Regions from separate parts of the Mesorhizobium sp. DCY119 genome, predicted to be linked through region 3. Evidence: predicted binding sites of a transcription regulator. Region 3 holds the regulator's gene; each other region holds the start of a gene.
What was found. The regulator PhoB, encoded in region 3, activates phosphate uptake and scavenging genes when phosphate is short. The targets are predictions, from matches to a motif close to TGTCATNNANCTGTCAT.

Region 1 (7,492 bases), 130 kb from region 3:
TGGCGGATGTTTTCGCCGAGCAGACGGGCGACATTGTGCGGCAGCGGGCACAGGATGGCGAATTCCTCGCCGCCGATTCGGAAGACATGATCCTGCGCGCGCACCGCAACCGTCAGGTTCTCGGCGATCCATTTCAGCACGCGGTCGCCCTCGGCATGGCCGAAGCGGTCATTGATGGATTTGAAGTGGTCGACATCGACGATCAGCAGCGTCAGTGGCGTACCGGTCTTGACGCTTACCGTCACCGCCTGCTCGCCCATGGTCTCGAAGCGGCCGCGGTGAAGAAGGCCGGTGAGGCTGTCACGGCCGGCGAACTCGACGAGCTTTTCGTAGCGCTCGCGATAGGTCAGCGTCTCGAAGACGTCGGTGAGGCCGCGCTGCGGCCGCAGGCTGGGCCGCTCGAACCAGCGCAGATAGCCGACCGTCATGGCGCTGAAGACGAGGCCGGCGCACATCTTGGCGATCCAGCCGCCGAGCAGCACCGAGGGCGGCGCGCCGGTGACGATGTGCAGCACTGAATAGAAGCCGATCTGGTCGAAGGTGAGCACGAGGCAGACGCTGGCGGCGATGCGCGCGAACAGATGCTGGCCGAGGCTGCGCCCGAGCCGCTCGTAAAGAAGGATGATGGCGATGGCGTCGATATAGAGCAGCGTCGTGCCCCAGACCATCAGCCAGCCCATCTCGTCGAGGAAACCGATGTCGGGCGACTGCCCGTTGGGGAGATCGACCACCTGATGCTGGCGCAGGATGAGGCCGAGACCGACCATCAGGAAATTGCCGACGAGAAGGCCGTAGATCGGCTGCCTGACGGTGGCGGCGTCTTCCTTCATGTAGAGAAGCAGGATCATCACCAGCTTGCCGGAAAACATCACCGTGGAGCCGGGCGAAACCATGCCGAAGGGCAGCTCGATGTAGAAGACGCTGGCGAGATAGGTCTCGAGGAAATGCATGACGCCGAGCGCGCAGACGAACAGGCCGAGGCCGACGCGGGCCCGCAGGCGAAACAGGCAGGCCATGACACCGAAATAAAGCACTGCCTCAGTCAGCAGCAAAAGACTATTCGCCACGTCCACCCACCCAAACTCAAGACGCGGTCAGCGTCCAAACCACTGTTCTTTGTGACGATTAATGGTTAATCCGCCCTTTCTTTGGTGCAAGGCAAATAAAAATGGCCGCAACCGAGTTTAGGGTCGGGACCTGTTACCAGAGATTTATGTTGCAATGCAATAAATGCATTCCCGCCATGCAAAAGCGTCTGTTCAAGTCGGATAAGGGCATTCCCATCTATAGGTTACCGAAACAATGGAGGCTACCATGAACCCGATCCGCACTTTCCGTAACTGGCGCCGCTACAGCGAAACCGTCCGCGAACTGAATCGTCTCACCGATCGCCAGCTTGGCGACCTGGGCATCAACCGCGGCAACATCGCAAGCATCGCCCGCACCTCGATCTAAAGTCGATTGAAAGCAGAGCCGGCCAGTTTGGGATAGTTCATCCCGCCGGTTCCGAGCCCGCTGGACCTTGTCCGGCGGGTTTTGTCGTTTTGAGCCAATCTAAAACAAAACGGCCGCAGCTTTCGCCACGGCCGTTTCGTTTACCGGCTAAATTTCCGCGCGATCAGTTGATGGCAGCGATGTTGCCGAGGCGGAGGAACAGGGTTTCGCCCGACGAGTCGTCGACACCGTCATTGTCGGTGACGACATAGGCGTCGCCATTGGCGTCGATGGTGAAGCCTTCGACCTTGTCGACGACATAGCCATTGGTGGCGGCCTTCAGGTCCGGCACGAGGTCGCGCACCAGCGTTTTTTCGACCAGCGGCAGTTCGCCGTCGAGCTTCGCCGGCTTGAAGGCGTCGAGCGAGACGGACTGGATGCTCTTCAGCTTGGCTTCGGTGCCGATGAGATTGTCGCGCTCGATGATGTAGAGCTTGCCGTCATGGGCGGTGATTTCCGACAGGCCGACCCAGCCTTTTTCGGTCTTTTCGAGCGGATAGCGCACGCCTGACCATTCCTTGGCTTTCGGCTTATAGGCGAGCAGCTTGACCTGACCCTTCGGATCGTCGGCCCATTCGCGCTGCACGGCCATGACCAGCGTCAGGTCGTCGCCTTCGCCGATGGTGGTGATGCCTTCATAACCGAAGCGGCCATCCTTGCCGATGAGTTCGGCCGGAAGCGGGATCTCCTGCTTGATCTCGCCCTTGGCGTTGACCTTGTAGATGGCATTCGCCGTCAGCTTGGCGGCGTCGCCTTCGGAGGCCAGCCAGAAACCGTCGTCGCCATCGGAAGCGATGCCTTCGATGTCGAGCTTCTGGGCAGGCGCGCCGTCGCGGGTCACGACCAGCTTGCCGGTGATGACGGCAGGCGTCTTGGTGGCATCGATGGTGAAGATCGACGGCTGCGAGCGGTAGACCGAGTCCGACACGGCATAGAGCTTGCCGGCTTCCTTGGGGTCGGCGGCGAGGCCGGAGAGAGCGCCCCAGCCGATCGGCTTGCCGTCTTCGGCAGTGTTGGAGACGATCATCGGATAGGCGGCCGGGCCTTCGCCCATCTCATAGACCATGACATGCGAGCGCACGCCGCCGTCTTCGACCAGGTCGGTCTCGTTGGCGGTGACGAGCAGGTTGCGCGAGGGGATGGCGACCAGACCCTCCGGGCCGATGCCCGAGGGCAGCAGCTGGACGAATTCCGGCTCGGCGCCGGTGTCCTTGTAGACGGCGATCATCGAAGCGCGTTCGCTGGCGATGAAGATGTACTGTGTGTCGCCGAACTTGGCGACTTCAGCGCCTTCCAGCTCGACGCCCTTCTTGTTGCGCTTTTCCGGGTAATGGCCGGCGGCGGCGATCTTCATTTCGAGCGACGGGCCGGATTCGTAGAGCACCTTGCCGGTCTTGTCGAAGATGGTGAAGGAGCGCGAACCGCCCTTGTAGTCGCCTTCATTGGCGCTGACGAAACGGTCGTTGTCGAGCCACTTGATCGCGTCCGGCTCGCGGGCCACGCCCTTCATGCTGCCGGTGAAGTTCAGCGCGCCGTCGTTCTTGGTGTCGACGCCTTCGAGGTCGACCGAGCCGGCGGAGAAATGCGCCGTGACCTTGCCGGTTTCGGCATTGACGATGGCGATGTGGTTGTTTTCCTGCAGCGTGACGGCGATTTCATTGGCGTCGTTGAAGTCGACGAATTCCGGCTCCGGGTCTTCCGAGGCGATTTCCGACAGGCCGGTCATCTCGACGGTCTTGATGGTGGCGCAGTCGGGCGTGCCGTCCTTCAGCGAAACGATCTTGAGGAAGCCTGCGGGAAGCTGCGGCAGCTCGCCGTCATTCAGGTCCTCGTCGCGCTCGTTCTCGATGGCGATGGCCGCGAACTTGCCATCCTTGCTGACGGCGACGGAATCGGGCTGGCCGCCGAGATCGCAGGTGGCTTCGATCTTCCTGGTGGCGGCGTCGATGACGGTGAGGTTGCCCGAAGGCTTGGCCTTGCTCTCCGACGTGTTGACGCCGGCCAATACTTTCGTGCCGGCAAAGACGACGGAGGTCGGCTCACCCTCGATCTTGACGATGCCGCCGGCCTTCGGCGCCTTGGCGTCGGAAATGTCGATGAAACCGACCGCGCCGAGCGGGCTGTCGGAATAGACCAGTGTCTTGCCGTCTTCGCTCGCCTTGATGATTTCGGACGAGGTCGGCGACTTCTGGTCAATGTCGGAAGGCAGGTTCGAGGCGACCGGGAAGGATGCGACGCGGTTGAAGAAACTGTCGGCATGGGCCGGCAGCGCGACCGACGCGGCAAGGGCCGCTGTGAGTATCAAAAGGCGGGAGTGACGGGGCATCATGAACCTCTCCTGGTTGCTGAGTTCCATGCTGCTTTGGGCGATCGATATTTCACTGCGATGACGGACAGGTGACAGTTCGATGACAACGAACCGTCATCGCGGCCCGATGCGAAGTTTTCTTGCTCCCGGCCACGAACAAGGTTATATACGCCTCGAATTTCCCAATTCCGGTGGTCTGAACCACCGCCCGCGCACAAGGGACGCGGGCGAACGAGAGGATATTATCTGATGGCCAACACGCTTCTGATGCCCAAGGCGACCGCAGTCTGGCTGGTCGACAATACAGCGCTTTCCTTCGAGCAGATCGCCCAGTTCTGCGGCCTGCACCCGCTGGAAGTGAAGGCGATCGCCGACGGCGAGTCCGCGCAGGGCATCAAGGGCATGGACCCGATCATGACCGGCCAGCTCACCCGCGAGGAAATCGCCCGCGGCGAGAAGGACGGCAACCATCGCCTGAAGCTTTCCGAGCCGAAGGTGCGGGTGCCCGAGAGCAAGCGCAAGGGCCCGCGCTACACGCCGCTGTCCAAGCGCCAGGACCGCCCCAACGCCATTTTGTGGCTGGTGCGCAACCATCCCGAGCTGAAGGACGCGCAGATCTCTCGCCTCGTCGGCACCACCAAGGCGACTATCGAGCAGATCCGCGAGCGCAAGCACTGGAACTCCGCCAGCCTGCAGCCGATGGACCCGGTGACGCTGGGCCTGTGCTCGCAGATCGACCTCGACATTGAAGTGCAGCGCGCCTCGAGCGGACGCCCGGCTGCCGCACCGTCCGGCGACACGCTGCTGCCGGCATCCATGACCGAAAGGCTGGAGCCGAAGATCGAAGCCGTGGCCGACGAGGACAAGGAACTCGACGCCAACGCCGTCTTCGCCAAGCTTTCGGCGCTGAAGTCGAAGACCCCCGACGAGGACGAAGACGACCGTCCCTGATCCTTAAAAGCCCGCTTCGAGCGGGCTTTTTTTATTGGCCTGACTTGGACACCGGGCAGGCCAAACCCATGGTCGCAAAATCCGGTTTGCAACACAGCCAGCATCAGACGCAAAGCATCGTTTTCAACGGGAGAGCTACGGCGTCAATCCGTGCGGTTACAAGCCAGAACGACGCCATTTTCCGCGAGATGAAGCCGCCAGCCCGCATGCCAAAGCCGGTAGGTCAGCTCATAGATATTGTCGCGGCGCGCATCGAACATGGCAGCGGTCACCCAGTCGCGCAGCTCATAGCAATTGCCTGCTGAACTGTAGAGCGGTTCAGTCAGAAACAGTTGGGCGGCAATGGCGGGCAGTTCCTTCTCGGGAACAGGGTTCAGCAAGTTTCCCTCGAACAGAATAGATATCGCCTCGGTCCGGGCCAGAACCTCTTGAGCATGGGGAGCGTTGGTGTCCACAATTTCGATCTTTGACCAAGCAACCTGTTCGTTGGGATCGGCCTTGTCGATATGTCTTGCAATCTCGGCCACCAGATCGCGGGCCGCTCCTTCTGTGAGCGACGTGGAGGGGCCGGCAAGGTAACTCTCGAAGCGCCGCAACATCTCCGCTCCGTTCGGAAAGAGAGCAAAGCAAACCCGTCGCGTCTCGGGCTGCGCCCGAGCGATGCCGAAAATCAGCCGGTAGTCTGTCTGAACCTCACTCGGAAGCGGATCGGGACGCTCAAATTCCCCGGCCGCACGCAGCGCCGCATCCTTGTCGAACGCATCGTGCCACGCCGCCTGCCACTCCACGAACTTTTGCTTGATCCAGTCACTCTGTTGCCCACGCAGGGTTTCGGGATCAACCGGAGTACGCCCGAGCAAGTTTCTAAACCAGTTTTTCATTCAGATCATGCCGATCCGCGATTTCCATCAGGGTCGGCACAGCATGTCCGATTCGCCGCGTTCCGAAAACCGCGCGGCGATCGCATGGACCGCCGTGCACCTTCCGGTCCGCTGTTCTAACGGCGCGCCTCCGGCAGCATCGGTATGCGGCCGACGCTGTGGAAGCCGCCCGCCGAAAAGGCCTGGAACGGATGGCCGGGGAACCCCGAGCCATGATGATGCGGCGGTGGCAGGCGATGGCAGCGCCAACCGCAACGGCCTCCGCCGTCGAACGCGAACCCGTCATAGCCGTCATAATAGCCCAGCGGCGCGTAGGCGGCATAACCCGGTCCGTAATAGCCGGTGTCTTCCGTCACGCAGCCCGCCAGCGGGGCCAACAACAGCCCCAGTGAAAGTAGCAAGGCCATACGCATAGTCCTTACCTCCTGATGTAGGCAAAGGATGCGCCTCGATGGTGCTTCAACTGTGATGAAGACGGGGCCGGGACAATCACGAACCGATCAAATTTGCGGTGTTGGAGCGTGTGGTGCCAGGGTCTCAGGACGGCTCGGGATTTCACCCATTCCTGCCCCAGATTTCCGTTTGAGCCAGGCCCCGAACCTACCACCACCGTAGCGAGGCTTGACATCGCGATGCGAAATGTAACAATAAAAGTTACATGAATGGAAGCGACGATTTTTCCCAAAGAGCTGCTGCCGCCTTCGATGCGGCCCATGCGCGTTCCTATGCGGAAGGGCCGCCGCGTCAGGTGCCCGGTTTCGCCGGCCTTCATCGTATGACCTCGATGCTGCTTTCGGAGCGCGTCCCAACCAATGGGCGTGTTCTGGTTCTCGGGGCGGGCGGCGGGCTTGAGCTGAAGGCTCTCGCCGACGATCATTCCGGCTGGACGTTCGATGGCGTCGACCCATCGGCCGACATGCTGCGGGTGGCCGAGCAGATCGTGGGACCGCACACTGCCCGCATGCGTCTTCACGAAGGCTACATCGACGCAGCACCAGAGGGGCCGTTCGACGGCGCCGCCTGCCTGCTGACGCTCCATTTCGTGCCTCGCGAGCAACGCGTCGAGACCCTCAGGCAGATCCATCGCCGCCTGCTGCCGGGCGCGCCCTTCGTCGTCGCGCATATCAGCTTTCCGCAGGCCGAGCCCGAGCGGTCGATATGGATCGACCGCCACATCGCTTTTGCCGGAACCGACCCTGCCAATGCAGAGAACGCCCGGCGGGCGATCGGCACCAAACTGTCCATCCTGTCGCCCGAGGAGGACGAAACGATGCTGCGCGAGGCGGGGTTTTCGGGTGTCAGCCTGTTTTATGCCGGGCTGAGCTTCAGGGGCTGGGTGGGCTACGCCTAGCCCTTGCCATCGTCATCGACTGGCGGTGACGATGGCCCTAACAAAGCCCCTAAGCCCCTCCTCCACGAAAGCCGCCACGTCGCCTTTGGGGTCAAACCCCCACCACAGCAGCGAGCCTTGCCACTGCGAGGCCATCAGCAGACCTATGCCGGAAGGCGCATCGGGAAGGCCGGCAAAGCAATCGTCCAATGCTGCGGAAAGCGCCGCTTTCCACGCCGCACCGCGCGCCCGTAGTGCGGGATCGCGCAGGTCTTCGCGCAGCACCAGCAGGCCCTCGGCATAGGTTTCGATGCCGCCATAATCCTGCGACAGCCCGACCAGCAGCGCAATCGCCCCGTCGGGCGTCTTCGGTGCGCTGGCGGCGAGCCGCTCGGTTTTCTCGTCCAGCCCGTCCCAGGCATGCAGCAGCGCCTTCTGCTTCAGCACCGCCTTGTTGCCAAAACGCTGCACCAGCGTCGCCGGCGACAGGCCGCAGGCGCGGCCGAGGCTGTCGAAGGTCAGCGCTTC
Region 2 (7,492 bases), 1.4 Mb from region 3:
GAGCGCGACCAGGCGCGGAAACACCAGCACGCCGACCGGATTGAGGCCGATCACCTTCAGCGCGTCCACTTCCTCGCGCATCTTCATGGAGCCGATTTCGGCGGTAATCGCGCTGCCGGAGCGGCCAGCGACCATGATCGCCGTCATCAGCACGCCCAGCTCGCGCAAGACCAGGATGCCGACCAGATCGACGACGAAGATGTCGGCGCCGAAATAGCGAAGCTGGAACGCGCCCTGCTGGGCGACGATGGCGCCGACAATGGCAGACATCAGCACCACGACGGGGATCGCGCCCACGCCCATGCGATCGATCTGGTTGAAGATCGCCGCCAGATTGACGCCATGCCCGCGCCCGAGCTTCATCTGGGCGCCGCGGATCGTCGAGCCGAGAATGCTCATCGCCGCAAGGAAATCGTCCAGCATGGCGTAGACGCCGCGGCCGATGTTTTCGAGTATCGCGATGATAAAGTTCGGGCGGGTTGCTACGGCATCGTCACCGGCCTTGTCGGAGGCCTCGCGGATCGCCCCGAGCAGGATGGACGCGACTTCGCTCTCGCCTTCCAGCTTCGCGCTCGTGCCTTGCGCCTCAGCCGATCTGATAAGCCGGTCGACCAGCCAGGCACCGGCGGTATCGATCCTTTCGATGCCGGAAAGATCGAGCGTCATTGCGCCCGCGCCCTTCCGGGCTTCGATCTTTCGCACATCGGCGTCTATCAAGGCGACGGTGCGCGTTGTCCAGGCTCCGGACAAGGCGTAGGACAATGCGTCGCCTTTCCCCGTCTCCGTGATGCGGGGACCGGCCTCCTCTATTGCGCTCGTTTCCTTGCCGCCATTGAACAACATTGCGGCCTGTCTTATCCCGTCATTCAGAGTCTGTCACTTTCTCGAACTGTGCTGCACCGACTGGCGGAGAAGAAAAATATGGCGCGTGTCCTTTCGGTCAATGCCGAGCGATTTCCGATCGCCGGCACCTTCACAATCTCGCGCGGTTCAAAGACCGAAGCGGAAGTCATCGTCTGCACGATATCGGATGGTAGTTTCGTCGGGCGGGGCGAATGCGTTCCCTACAAGCGTTATGGCGAGACCATGGAAGGCGTTCGTGATGCTATTGAGGCAATCGCGCCCGCAATAGCGGCAGGCATGGGTCGCAAGGCACTTATCGATGCGATGCCGGCAGGTGCCGCCCGCAATGCGGTGGATTGCGCGCTGTGGGATCTGGAGGCCAAGACGTCGGGCAACCCGGTGTGGCGGGAGCTTTCTCAGACCCCGCCGACATCGCTCGAAACCGCTTACACTTTGTCTCTCGGAACGCCCGAAGCCATGGCGGCGCAGGCGCGCGAGAATGCCGGCCGACCGCTGTTAAAGGTCAAGATCGGCGGCGACAACGACATTGCCCGCATTCGCGCCGTCACCGAAGCAGCACCCAACAGCCGAATCATCCTCGATGCCAATGAAGGCTGGACGGACGAGAACATCCGCGAAAACCTTGCCGCTGCAGCCAAACTCGGTATCGCGCTAATCGAGCAGCCATTACCGGTCGGCAAGGATGGCATTTTGCGCCAGGTTCCTCACCTCGTCCCGCTATGCGCCGATGAGAGCGTGCATGGCGTCGACGATCTCGAAAAACTCGCCGGCCTCTACGACGCGATCAACATCAAGCTCGACAAGGCCGGCGGCCTGACCGCTGCATTGGCGCTGCGCGACCGCGCCAAGGACCTGGGCTTCTCGATCATGGTCGGCTGCATGGTCGGAACATCGCTGGCTATGGCGCCGGCTGTGCTTCTGGCGCAGAGCGCAGACTTCGTCGACCTCGACGGTCCCCTGCTTCTGGCGCGCGACCGGGAGCCCGGACTGCTTTACCGGGGTTCTGAGGTCTCACCGCCGGATGCGGCGCTCTGGGGCTGATTTTGCCGCAAGCGCTATGAAGACCAGTCCAACCATCGCAACCGCAGCCATAACGTAGAAGCCGCCAATGCCGAGGCGTCCGTAAAGCGGTCCGGAAACCAGCGTCACTGTCGCCATCGAAAGGCCGTTTGCGAAGAAGGCAATGCCCTGGGCGGCCCCGGTGCGCTCCTCCGCCACGGTTTCGGCAATCAGCTTTTGCACGCCGATCAGGATGAGAGCCGTGGAAAAGGCATGAAGCGACTGGACGGCGAAGAAGCCGCCGACGCCAAGCCCCAGCGGCCAGATCAGCGGAAAGGCAAGCCAGCGGACAATCGCCGCCAACCCCGCCATCAGAAGCAGCGTCGGCGGCCGCATCCTGCCGAAGATGCGCGTGAAGATCATGAACATGCCGACTTCGGCCACAACCGCAGAGGCCCACAGCAAGCCGATCACCGTGTCGTTGATGCCGATCGATTTCCAATAAATGGAGATGAAGCTGTAGAGAAAGCCGTGGCTGGCAACGATGATGCCGGCTCCAACGACGAAGAACACGAAATAGCGGTTGAGAAGCTTTGGCGCCGATTCCTGAATATCGACCGCAGAGAGCGGGGATGCGCGCCGTGGCCGCCCGATACGGGGAGCAATGAACGATACTGCCAGGATTCCAACCAACCCGATGGAAATCATCACCGGCACGGCCTCAGCACCCGTAAACGACAGGATCGCCCCACCGGCAAGATTGGCGCCGAGAAAGGCCGCCGAGCCCCAGATTCGCATATTGGCATAGGTAGAACCGAAACGCCTGACGCCTGAAAGCGCCAATGAATCGGTAAGAGGCGCATGCGGCGTCCATGCCACCGCCAGCGCAAGCGAAACGCCGAGCACGGTCACATAGGTGGGTGGCAAAAAATAGCCCGCCGAGATCAGCAGCGCCGCCGCAACCATCACGATCAGCACATTGGCGCGATCCTTCGCCTCATCGGCCATGGCCGAGATGAACGGCGTGGTGACGACGCGCAGGAACATCGGTGCGGCAAGGATGATGGCGATCTTCTCCGCGTCGAAGCCTTTTGCCTCCAGCCACAACGGGAAATAAGGAAGATGCACGCCCTGCGGAATGAAAAGAGCCGCAAAGATCAGCGAAATGCGCAGTTCGAAATGACGCGGCTTGACGAGCTGTTCAGGCGAGAGCGGCGGCAATGACATTGAGGGCGCGCAGTCCAGGTAGCGCGACTCATGCGAAAAGATTCAGCCGCGTAGCTGGCTCACTTAACACGGTGAGGATGGCTGCGAAACGTCCTGGTCCAGCCATTTCCTGCGCCAGGCGCTTATGGCTCCGCGGCAAAACCATTGGCTGCGCTGCAGCGTTCCGCACTGCCGGCTGGTGGCCCTGATGATTGCCGAGCACGCCAAGTCGCATGGCGCGCCTGCTTGCCGGTTGCGGCGTCATCGATGACGCCGGAGCATGCAGTGGCAAGCCTTCGGCGCGCTTGCGGCGCCCGTCTGCCAGATCTCTAAACATGGTCGATTGCCCGTCAGGCTGCCTTGACGCCGCCGCCTTCGATTACCGTCGGCACAAAAGTTGTTTCGGCGGCCGGAGCTTTTGCCTGAACCTGCGGCCACCACAGGATTTCCATCGAACCGTCGAAATGCTCCACCACCGCTGTGCAGCTTTCAACCCAATCGCCCGTATTGATGTACCGCACGTCGCCGAAATCCTCGATCACCGCGTGATGGATATGACCACAGATGACGCCATCGACATCCGAACGGCGCGCTTCCTCGGTCAGGACGTCCTGGAAGGCGCCGATGAAATTCACCGCCTTCTTGACCTTGACCTTGGCCCAGGACGAGAACGACCAGTACGGCATGCCGAACAGACGCCGCGCCCGCGAGACGACCCGGTTGACGATGATGGCCATGTCGTAGGCCTTGTCGCCGAGATAGGCGAGCCAGCGGGCATTGTGAACGATCGTGTCGAACTGGTCGCCGTGAATGACGAGATAGCGCTTGCCGTCCGCAGCCTCGTGAATGGCGCGGTCGGCAACGACGATGCCGCCAAAATGCACGCCCTGGAACATGCGCAGGAACTCGTCGTGGTTTCCGGCGATGTAGATGATGTTGGTACCCTTGCGGGCCTGCCGCAGCAGTTTCTGGACGACATCATTGTGGGTCTGCGGCCAGTGCCACGACCGGCGCAGCCGCCAGCCGTCGACGATGTCGCCAACGAGATAGATGGTCTCCGCCTCGTGATGGCGCAGGAAATCGATCAGGAACTCAGCCTTGGCCGGCTTGGAGCCCAGATGGACGTCAGAAATGAACAGGGTGCGGAATGCGCGAGGTGCTTCGCCGGACATGGGTTCTGTTCCGTTGCTGTCGCGCAGCCTATGCCCCGATTCATGCAACAGGCGTATGACGGTTGCGGTCTGCGTCACCGGCGCGATAGGTTGGCCGCCTGCAAATCGGAGAAAGCACATCATGGATCTCGGCATTCGGGGAAAGACAGCGATCGTCTGCGCATCAAGTCGCGGGTTGGGACGCGGCTGCGCTATCGCCTTGGCGGAAGCCGGCTGCGATCTTGTCGTCAACGGACGCGACGCGGCGATCCTGGCAAAAACCGCGCAGGAGATTCGCGACCGCTTTGGCGTGAAGGTTATCGAAGTTCCGGGCAGCGTTTCCGACCCGGAGGTTCAGAAGCAATTGCTGGCGGCAGCCCCCGCACCCGACATTCTGGTCAACAACAATGGCGGGCCGCCCTTCCGCGACTTCAAGGAACTCGACCGGCAGAAAATGCTCGACGGCGTCGTCAACAACATGATCACGCCGATCGAGCTCATCCAGTCCGTGGTCGGGGGCATGGCCGAGCGCGGTTTCGGCCGTATCGTCAACATCACGTCGCTGTCGGTCTATGTGCCGATTCCCGGCCTTGATCTGTCGTCGGGCGCGCGTGCCGGCCTGACATCGTTCCTGGCTGGCGTTGCCCGCACGGTTGCCGACCGCAACGTGACCATCAACAACATGCTTCCGGGCAAGCTCGACACAGACCGGCTTCGTGGCCCGCACGAGCCAGGCAGCGTCGAGTCGCCCGAAGCATCACGTGAGCGCAAGACGCGTATCAGCGCCGACGTTCCGGCCAAACGCCTCGGCACGCCGGAAGAGTTCGGCCAGATCTGCGCCTTTCTCTGCTCGGTTCACGCGGGTTATCTCACCGGGCAGAACATACCCGTCGATGGCGGGCTCTATGTGAGCGCCTTCTAGGGGGAATTCACCAGCCGATTCATTTCGCGAGATTCTGACGGCAAGTAACTGGAATCATGGGATCTTCCCGATTCCAGTTATTTTCGTTCACGGACCGCCTCGAAAAACCGGAATCGCATGATAAAACACAGTCGAAACGATCGAATACGGGGTTAAACCGCAACCATGGACAACGAAAAAAACAACGATGCGGCGCGTTCCGATTTCGAAGAGGCGGCGCTGTATTTCCATAAATACCCGGTGCCGGGAAAGCTGGAGATCCAGGCAACCAAGCCCCTAGGCAATCAGCGCGACCTGGCGCTGGCCTATTCGCCAGGCGTCGCCGCACCGTGCCTCGCGATCAGGGACGATCCCGCAACGGCTGCGGACTATACCGCGCGCGCCAATCTGGTCGGCGTGGTCTCGAACGGCACTGCCGTGCTCGGCCTGGGCAATATCGGTCCCCTCGCCTCCAAGCCGGTGATGGAAGGCAAGGCCGTCCTGTTCAAGAAATTCGCCGGCATCGATGTGTTCGACATCGAGATCGACGCGCCTGAGATCGACCGCATGGTCGAGACCATTTCGGCACTTGAGCCGACTTTCGGCGGCATCAACCTCGAAGACATCAAGGCTCCCGAGTGCTTCGAGGTGGAGGAGCGTTTGAAGGCTAGGATGAAAATCCCGGTCTTCCACGACGACCAGCACGGCACCGCGATCATCGTTGCGGCAGCGGTGCTGAACGGTCTCGAATTCGCCGGCAAAAAGATCGAGGACATCAAGATCGTCACGTCGGGTGCTGGTGCGGCAGCGCTTGCCTGCCTCAACCTCCTGGTTTCGCTTGGCGCCAAGGTGGAAAACATCTGGGTCACCGACCGTTTCGGCGTTGCCTACAAGGGGCGGCTGGACGAGATGGACCGCTGGAAAGACCCCTATGTGAAGGACACCAATGCGCGCACGCTTGAGGATGTCATCGGCGGCGCGGACGTATTCCTCGGCCTCTCTGCTGCAGGCGTTCTGAAGCCTGAACTGCTGAAGCACATGGCGGACAAGCCGCTTGTCCTGGCACTTGCCAACCCCACGCCGGAGATCATGCCGGAAGTCGCTCGCGCGGCGCGGCCGGACGCCATGATCTGCACCGGTCGGTCGGATTTCCCCAATCAGGTCAACAACGTACTGTGCTTTCCTTACATCTTCCGCGGTGCACTCGACTGCGGCGCCAGCGCTATCAATGAAAACATGAAGATGGCCGCCGTCCGCGCCATCGCAGCCCTTGCCCGCGAGGAACCGTCAGACGTCGCAGCGCGTGCATATTCCGGCGAGACGCCGGTCTTCGGACCCGATTTTCTGATCCCCTCGCCGTTCGATCCGCGCCTGATCCTGAGAATCGCACCGGCGGTTGCAAAGGCTGCCTGCGACACCGGGGTTGCAACGCGACCCATTACCGATTTTCCGGCCTATATCGACCGGCTCAACCGCTTCGTCTTCCGCTCCGGCCTTGTCATGAAACCGGTGTTTTCCACTGCGAAGATGTCGACGGCCAAACGCGTCATCTATGCCGACGGCGAAGACGAGCGCGTGCTGCGCGCCGCACAGGTGGTGCTTGAGGAAGGCATTGCCGAGCCGATCCTTATTGGCCGCCCGAATGTCATCGATGTCCGGTTGCGGCGCTACGGCTTGCGCATTCGCCCCGGCACGGATTTCGAACTGATCAACCCCGAGGACGATCCGCGCTACCGCGACTATGTCGATCAGCTGATCGAGCTCACCGGCCGGCGCGGCGTGACCCAGGAAGCTGCGCGCACCATGGTCCGAACGGATACGACGGTCATCGCGGCACTTGCCATGCGGCGCGGCGATGCCGACGCCATGATCTGCGGCCTCGAAGGGCGATTTGCCCGTCATTTGCGCAATGTGACACTGATCATCGGACCGCGCGCCGGCGTCAGCGACCGTGATCTCTCCACACTGTCGATGCTGATTTCGAGCCGTGGCGTTACCTTCTTCACCGATACCTATGTGACGGTTGATCCCACCGCTGAGGAAATCGCCGAGATGACCATACTGGCGGCCGAGGAAATCCGCCGCTTCGGCATCGAGCCCAAGGCGGCACTGCTGTCGCACTCGAATTTTGGCTCGCGCGATTCTCCGAGCGCACTGAAGATGCGCGAGGCAGCAGCGATCCTGAAGAGGATCGCGCCCGACCTGCAGAGCGACGGTGAAATGCACGCCGACTCCGCTTTGTCGGAACATTTGCGGCAACGCGTCTATCCGCATTCCACGCTCAAGGGCGAAGCCAATCTCCTTGTCTTCCCCAATCTCGACTCCGCAAACATCGCGCTGACCACGGTGAAGCAGATGACGGACGCCCTGC
Region 3 (7,492 bases):
CTTCCACACCGAAACGGTCTGGGTGCCAAGCGCGATGCGGTTGAGTGCTGCATGGTCGGCATCCTGTCCCGAAACCGGAACCGAGCCGGCCAGGCCCTGGGCGTCGAGAGCGGCAATCGCGCCGCCGGCAGTGCCGTCATTGGCGGCAACGACTGCATCGACCTTGTTGTCGTTGGCGGTCAGGAACTGCTCCATGTTCTTCTGCGCGTTGGCGGGCAGCCAGCCATCGGTATAGGCCTCGCCGACATTCTTGATCTTGCCCGAGTCGATCGCGTCCTTGAGCACTTCCATTGCACCAGCGAACAGGAAGTCCGCGTTCGGATCGGAACCCGAGCCCTTGATGAAGACGTAGTTGCCTTCCGGCTTGACGTCGAACACGCCCTTGGCCTGCATGCGCCCGACTTCCTTGTTGTCGAAGGTCAGGTAGAAGGCGTCCTTGTTTTCGATCAGGCGGTCATAGCCGACAACCGGAATGCCTTCGGCAACGGCCTTTTCGACGGCCGGTCCGATGGCGCTCGAATCCTGTGCCAGGATGATGAGCGCGTTGGCGCCCTGGCTGATCAGGCTTTCGACGTCGGTGAGCTGCTTGGCAGCCGACGACTGCGCGTCAGCGGAAATGTACTTGTCGCCGGATGCTTCGAGAGCAGCCTTGATCGCGGCTTCGTCGGTCTTCCAGCGCTCTTCCTGGAAATTCGACCACGACACGCCGACGATCTTGTCCTTCGCATGCGCAACAGCGCCCAGCGACATGGACAGCGCAACACCCGCCAGCATGGCGGTTGCAAACTTCTTCATGATTTCCTCCCTGGCGCCATGACAGCGCAACGATACTTTGGCCCTCGGGCCCACCCAGAAGCTCTTTTTTTCGAGCCTCGAAAAAAAGAATGACGCATGCGCAGAGTTCTGTCAATATCCTTGTGCCGCTGTTGACGGGCCTGTCTGGTGAAGGGATGGTTCGCAACGGTTGCAAAGGCCAGGAACCCTCGTCCGAGGAGTGATCGCGGTCCAACAACAAGGCAGGAGCCGTTCCGCTTCGGCGGAATGAACAGGCTCCCGGGAGGAATACGAAAACATGTCGGTCGCGATCCGTCACGACGATCTGCGCAAGCGCAACCGCGCCATGGTCATTGCCGCCGTGCGCCAGGCGCAACAGCCGTCGCGCACCGAAATCGCCGGCTCGACCGGCCTCAGCCACTCGACCATTTCCGCAATCTCGTCGGACCTCATCGCCGAGGGCATCCTGCTGGAGGCCAAGGGACCCGAGGCGTCGTCACAAAAGCGCGGGCGGCCACAGGTGGCGCTGGAACTGAACCCCGATGCCGCCGAAATCGTCACCGTCGTCCTTTCCCTGAACTTCCTTTCGGTCGCGATCGTCGACTATTCCGGTGAGGTCGTGTCCGAGGAAGAGCGCAAGCTTGAAACGCTAACCATGTCGCGCGACGGCTTGATCGGCGAATGCGTGGCCATGGTGCGCCGGCAGATCGCGCTGCGTAAATCGGCCGGCCGGCGCGTGATGCGCATCGGCATGGCCGTGCAGGGCATCACCGATTCCACCTCCCGAGCCATGCTGTGGACGCCGATCACGGCGCATACCCACATCGCGTTCGCCGACATCATCGAGGAAGCAACCGGCATTCCGGTGACCGTCGAGAACGACTGCAACATGATCGCGGTGGCGCTGAGATGGCGCAAGCCCGAGCGCTACCACAACGACTTCATCGCCGTGCTGCTTTCGCACGGCATCGGCATGGGCATGGTGCTGAAGGGCGACCTCTTCACCGGCACGCAATCCTCCGGCGGCGAGTTCGGCCATATGATCCACCGGCCCGATGGCGCGCTCTGCCGCTGCGGCCGCCGCGGCTGCGTCGAAGCCTATGCCGGCAACTACGCAATATGGCGTAAGGCAAAACAGGCAAGCGAAGACGACGCGCCGCTTGCCGACATCAGCGATGGCGACATGCGCATGCTGGCAGATGTGGCGCGTGCAGGGCCCGGCCCCGAGCGCGAAGCGTTCCGCAAGGCCGGCGAAGCGATCGGCTTCGGCTTGGGAAGCCTGTTCGCGCTGATCGATCCTGCTCCGGTGGCCGTCGTCGGCATCGGCGCGACCGCTTTCGACCTGATCGAGCCGGCGCTGCGCGAAGCGATCGACAAGACCGCCGGCGGCCAGCACAACAAGGCGATTTCCTTCGATACAGAGCCGAACGAGCTACCACTCATCCGCGAGGGCAGCACCATGCAGGCGCTGACCTTTGTCGATCAGGAGATTTTTGCGCCGGGCTCAAGCCCGGCAGCAGCCGGCCACAAGGTTGCCTGAGAAGCGTCAGGCAACCGCTCAGTCCTCGCGGATGGCGTAGCCCGAGCCGCGAATGGTGCGGATGACATCGGGCATGCGGCCCGTGTTGACGGCCTTGCGCAACCGGCCGACATGCACGTCCACCGTGCGCTCATCGATATAGATCGTCTCGCCCCAGACATTGTCGAGAAGCTGGCTGCGCGAGAAGACTCGGCCGGGATGGCGCATCATGAATTCGAGCAGGCGGAATTCCGTCGGCCCAAGCTTGATCTCGCTCTTCTTGCGATAGACGCGGTGCGCCTCGCGGTCGAGCACGATGTCGCCGACCTTGAGCACGCTGGACAGCACTTCCGGCTTGGCGCGGCGCAAAAGCGCCCTCACCCGCGCCATGAATTCCGGCGTTGAGAACGGCTTGACCAGATAGTCGTCGGCCCCGGTGGAAAGCCCGCGCACGCGGTCGCTTTCTTCACCACGCGCCGTCAGCATGATGATCGGCAGGCGCTCGGTTTCGGGGCGCATTCTCAGCCGCCGGCAAAGCTCGATGCCGGAAACCGCCGGCAGCATCCAGTCCAGCACCAGAAGATCGGGTACGTTTTCCTGAAGCCGGATTTCGGCCTCGTCGCCGCGCGGCACGATCTCGACCTGATAGCCTTCCGATTCGAGATTATAGCGAAGCAGCACGCCCAGCGGCTCTTCGTCTTCGACCACCATGACTTTGGGTGCGATCATCAATTTGCCGTCCTGTTAACGCGATCCGGTTCGAGCCCCCTCGCCTTTCGCATGGTGTCCGGCGGGTTCGCACCGCCGGTGGAACAAGCTTACCCTTTTAAAGCTTCGCTGCCGACCCGCCTCACGCGGCCGGTGCAGTCATCGAAGTTTCGTCCTGCTTCGGCCGATTGAGCGGAAGCTGCTTGCCGGTCATCACATAATAGGCGTTTTCGGCAATGTTGGTGACATGGTCGCCGATACGCTCCAGATTCTTGGCGCAGAACAGGAGATGTGTGCAAGCGGTTATGTTGCGCGGGTCTTCCATCATGTAGGTCAGGAGCTCGCGGAACACGGCGGTGTATTTGACGTCGATCTTCTCATCGGCGGCGCGCAGCGCCTGCAACTCTTCAGGCCGACGCGACACATAGTGGTCGACCACCTCCCGAACCTGATCCAGCACCATGCCCGACATCGCCTCGATCGAATGGGCAAGGTCGCGCGGCGTAGCGCTCTGGCCGACAGCGCTGACGCGCTTGGCGATGTTCTTGGCAAGGTCGCCGATTCGCTCCAGATCGCCGGCCATGCGGATGGCGCCGACCACGGCGCGCAGGTCCTGCGCCATCGGCTGGCGCTTGGCGATCAGCGTGATCGCGCGCTCATCGAGCTCGCGCTGGCGCGCGTCCATGATGGCGTCGTCCGAAACGACGCGCTGGCCGAGCGCATTGTCCGACTGGACCAGCGCCTGGATCGAAGCGCTGACCATCGAGCCGGCCAGGTCGCCCATATCCCGGATGAGACGGTCGATATGTCCCAGATCTTCATCGAAAGAGGTGACGGTATGTTCGCCCATGATGCTGTCCTTGCAATCCGCGTCGTGTTCGCGTCAGCCGAAGCGGCCGGTGATGTAGTCCTGGGTTCGCTTGTCGTCGGGGTTGGTGAACATCTTGTCGGTCGCACCTTCTTCGACGAGATAGCCGAGATGGAACATCGCCGTGCGCTGCGAAACGCGCGCGGCCTGCTGCATCGAGTGGGTGACGATGACGATCGTGTAGTTCTGGCGCAGTTCGTCGATCAGTTCCTCGACCCTTGCAGTCGCGATCGGATCGAGCGCCGAGCACGGCTCATCCATCAGGATCACTTCGGGTGAAACCGCGATCGCGCGCGCGATGCACAGGCGCTGCTGCTGGCCGCCGGAAAGGCCGGTGCCGGGTTCGAGCAGGCGGTCCTTGACCTCGTTGAACAGGCCGGCCTTCTTCAGGCTGGTCTCGACGACATGGTCGAGTTCGGATTTCTTCTTGGCCAGGCCGTGGATGCGCGGGCCGTAAGCGACGTTCTCGTAGATCGACTTCGGGAACGGGTTCGGCTTCTGGAAGACCATGCCGACGCGGGCGCGCAGTTCGACCACGTCGATGTTCTTGTCGTAGATGTCTTCGTTGTCGAGCGTGATCTTGCCGGTCACCCGCGCGCTGTCGATGGTGTCGTTCATGCGGTTAAGGCAGCGCAGGAAGGTCGACTTGCCGCAGCCCGAAGGGCCGATCAGCGCCGTCACCTGGTTCTCGCGCACGTCGAGGTCGACATCGAACAGCGCCTGCTTTTCGCCGTAGAACACGCCGACCTTATTGCCGCGCATCTTGATGATTTCGTTGGGTGTGCCGCTCATTTTATCGCTCACTGCGCTTTCGAGTGCTTTCTCGGTCATGATGTTCATAACATGGTCCTTTTCTACCAGCGCCGTTCAAAGCGGCGGCGCAGCACGATCGCGGTGATGTTCATCGCCATCAGGAAGATGAGCAGGATGATGATGGCGCCCGACATGCGCTCGACGAAAGCGCGCTCGGCCTCGTTGGCCCACATGTAGATCTGCACCGGCAAGGCCGTCGCCGGCTCGAAAGGCGTCGTCGGATAATTGGCGACGAAGGCGACCATGCCGATCAAGAGCAGCGGCGCCGTCTCGCCCAGCGCGCGCGCCAGGCCGATGATGGTGCCGGTCAGGATGCCGGGGGCAGCCAGCGGCAATATGTGCTGGAACACCATCTGCATCTTGGATGCGCCGAGACCCAACGCTGCCGAGCGGATCGACGGCGGCACTGCGGCAAGGGCGGCGCGCGTCGCGATGATGATCGTCGGCAGGGTCATCAGCGTCAGCACGAGGCCGCCGACAAAGGCCGCCGAACGCGGCAGGCCGAGGAAGTTGATGAACACCGACAGACCGAGCAGGCCAAAGACGATCGACGGCACCGCGGCCAGATTGTTGATGTTGACCTCGATCAGGTCGGTCAGGCGGCTCTTCTTGGCGAATTCCTCAAGATAGATCGAGGCGGCAACGCCGATGGGAAGGGCGAGCAGGAGCACGATCACCATCATGTAGAAGGAGCCGATGATCGCTACGCCCATGCCCGAGGTTTCAGGACGGCTGGACGCGCCGAAGGTGAACAGGCCCTTGTTGAAATGCTCGGCCATCGAACCATCGGCCGTCAGCTGCTTCATCCAGATGACCTGCTGGTCGGAAACCTTGCGCCGCGCCTCATCGACGTTGAGATCGATCTGGCCCTTGAAGGCCGAGTCGAGATTGGCGGCCGCCAGGATGTCGACGTTGCGTGTCGTGCCGATGACCGAGGGGTCGGCGGCGACCACATCGCGCAGTTGCGTGCGCGCGCCGTCCGACAGGAAGCCCTTGAGCTTGCGGATCGTCACCTTGTCGTCCGGGTTGATGCCGAGCTTTGCGACCAGCGCATTCTCGGCCAGCTTGGGGTAATTGGCTGAGATCAGCACGCTCGGATCGGTGGCGCGCTTGTTGTCCGGATCAAGGATCTTCTCGTCGAAATTGATCGGCAGGGACACCGTCGTCTGCCAGAACGCCGTGTAGCCCTTGGAGACGATCGAAAACAGCATGATCGCCAGGAAGACGAGGCCGACCGAGATCGCCAGCATGCCGTAGATGCGGAAGCGGCGTTCGGCGGCGTAGCGGCGCTTCAGCCCGATATCGCGGCGCGGACGGGGGACGGCACCAGCCACTGTGTCCATGGAAATGTCGGTCATTCGTACTGTTCCCGGTACTTGCGCACGATGTAGAGGGCGAAGATGTTCATGATCAGCGTCAGGAAGAAGAGCGTGATACCCAGCGCGAAGGCGACCAGCGTCTGCGGCGAGTTGAACTCAAGGTCGCCGGTGAGCTGATTGACGATCTTGACGGTGATGGTGGTCATCGCCTCGAACGGGTTGAGCGTCAGGTTTGCGGCCACGCCTGCGGCAAGCACCACGATCATCGTCTCACCGATGGCACGCGAGGCTGTGAGCAGGATGGCGCCGACAATGCCCGGCAGCGCAGCCGGCAAGATCACCTTGCGGATCGTCTCCGAGCGCGTCGCGCCGAGGCCGAGCGAACCGTCGCGCATGGCGCGCGGCACCGCGGTGATGATGTCGTCGGACAGCGACGAGACCACCGGAATGAGCATGACGCCCATGACGAGGCCGGCTGTCAGGATGCTCTGCGCCTGGATGAAGGAGGTGCCGCCGGCAAGGGCTGCACTGAGGTCGCGCAGGAAGGGTCCGAGCGTCACCAGTGCGAAAATGCCGTAGACGATGGTCGGGATGCCGGCGAGCAGTTCCAGCGCCGGCTTGACCACGGCGCGCACCTTCGGCGAAGCATATTCGGCCATATAGACCGCCGACATCAGGCCGACCGGAACGGCAACCAGCATGGCGACCAGCGCGATATAAAGCGTGCCGGCAAGAAGCGGGATAAGGCCGAACTGACCAGCCGACTCGCCGGCGCCGGCAGCAGCAAAGCGCGGGTCCCAGACGGTGCCGAAGAAGAAGCTGAAGAAAGGCACGCGCTCGAAGAAGTTGATCGACTGGAACAGCATCGAAAGCACGATGCCGACCGTCGTCAGGATGGCGATGGTCGAGGCGCCGAGCAGGCCCCAGAGAATGAGCCTTTCGACATTGTTGCGCGCACGCGCCCTGACTTTGATCTGAGAAAGGCCGAAGACGGCACCGGCGACGGCAAGTGCGAGAACCAGGACCCCGCCGATCAACTGCATCGTGTCCTGCGTGCGGTTGGCATCCACCGCGATCGGTATCATGTAGTCCTGGGTGTCCGGTGCCAGTGCTACGCCGCGCGCTGCAAGCATGGGCTGCAGTTCGGCGAAGGTAGCCGGCAAATTGTTTGCCGCTTCCGGCTCAAGCTTGCGCAGGCCGTTGGCGAGGCTCTTGGTCAGGCTGGCAGCCAATGTGCGGCTGGCAACAGCGCTTTCGGCGGTCTGTGCCGGCAACTGCCCATTGATATGGCTGTTGAGATAGACGCTGGAGCCGATGCTCCAGATGGCCAGCAGGAGAAGTGCGGGCAGCGTGGCGAGCAGGAAGGCCCACCAACCATGATAGTGAGCACGGGAGTGCGGCTTGACCTTGCCATTGTCGTGGGCGGCGGCACGCTGTCGTCCGATGAAAAAGGCGACGGCGCCTATGACGAATACGAGCGCGAAGACGAGC

Region 1: a site for PhoB is predicted at 3,892-3,908, ahead of DZG07_RS04760 (esterase-like activity of phytase family protein). Genes of this name have one in related genera too.
Region 2: a site for PhoB is predicted at 4,286-4,302, ahead of DZG07_RS12330 (UDP-2,3-diacylglucosamine diphosphatase). Genes of this name have one in related genera too.

The regions. Positions count from the first base shown of each region.
Region 1 covers NZ_CP031834.1:999,908-1,007,399, reverse strand. The annotation lists gene DZG07_RS04770 (GGDEF domain-containing protein) at 1-1,067, opposite strand, end outside; gene DZG07_RS04765 (DUF1127 domain-containing protein) at 1,315-1,455, shown strand; gene DZG07_RS04760 (esterase-like activity of phytase family protein) at 1,619-3,820, opposite strand; gene DZG07_RS04755 (DUF1013 domain-containing protein) at 4,052-4,753, shown strand; gene DZG07_RS04750 (hypothetical protein) at 4,897-5,634, opposite strand; gene DZG07_RS04745 (hypothetical protein) at 5,751-6,047, opposite strand; gene DZG07_RS04740 (class I SAM-dependent methyltransferase) at 6,293-6,985, shown strand; gene DZG07_RS04735 (TetR/AcrR family transcriptional regulator) at 6,998-7,492, opposite strand, start outside.
Region 2 covers NZ_CP031834.1:2,541,857-2,549,348, reverse strand. The annotation lists gene DZG07_RS12345 (ABC transporter permease) at 1-843, opposite strand, end outside; gene dgcA (N-acetyl-D-Glu racemase DgcA) at 922-1,905, shown strand; gene DZG07_RS12335 (MFS transporter) at 1,876-3,090, opposite strand; gene DZG07_RS12330 (UDP-2,3-diacylglucosamine diphosphatase) at 3,420-4,241, opposite strand; gene DZG07_RS12325 (SDR family oxidoreductase) at 4,363-5,142, shown strand; gene DZG07_RS12320 (NADP-dependent malic enzyme) at 5,308-7,492, shown strand, end outside.
Region 3 covers NZ_CP031834.1:1,127,829-1,135,320, reverse strand. The annotation lists gene xylF (D-xylose ABC transporter substrate-binding protein) at 1-795, opposite strand, end outside; gene DZG07_RS05490 (ROK family protein) at 1,073-2,314, shown strand; gene phoB (phosphate regulon transcriptional regulator PhoB) at 2,333-3,022, opposite strand; gene phoU (phosphate signaling complex protein PhoU) at 3,144-3,851, opposite strand; gene pstB (phosphate ABC transporter ATP-binding protein PstB) at 3,885-4,709, opposite strand; gene pstA (phosphate ABC transporter permease PstA) at 4,724-6,040, opposite strand; gene pstC (phosphate ABC transporter permease subunit PstC) at 6,037-7,492, opposite strand, start outside.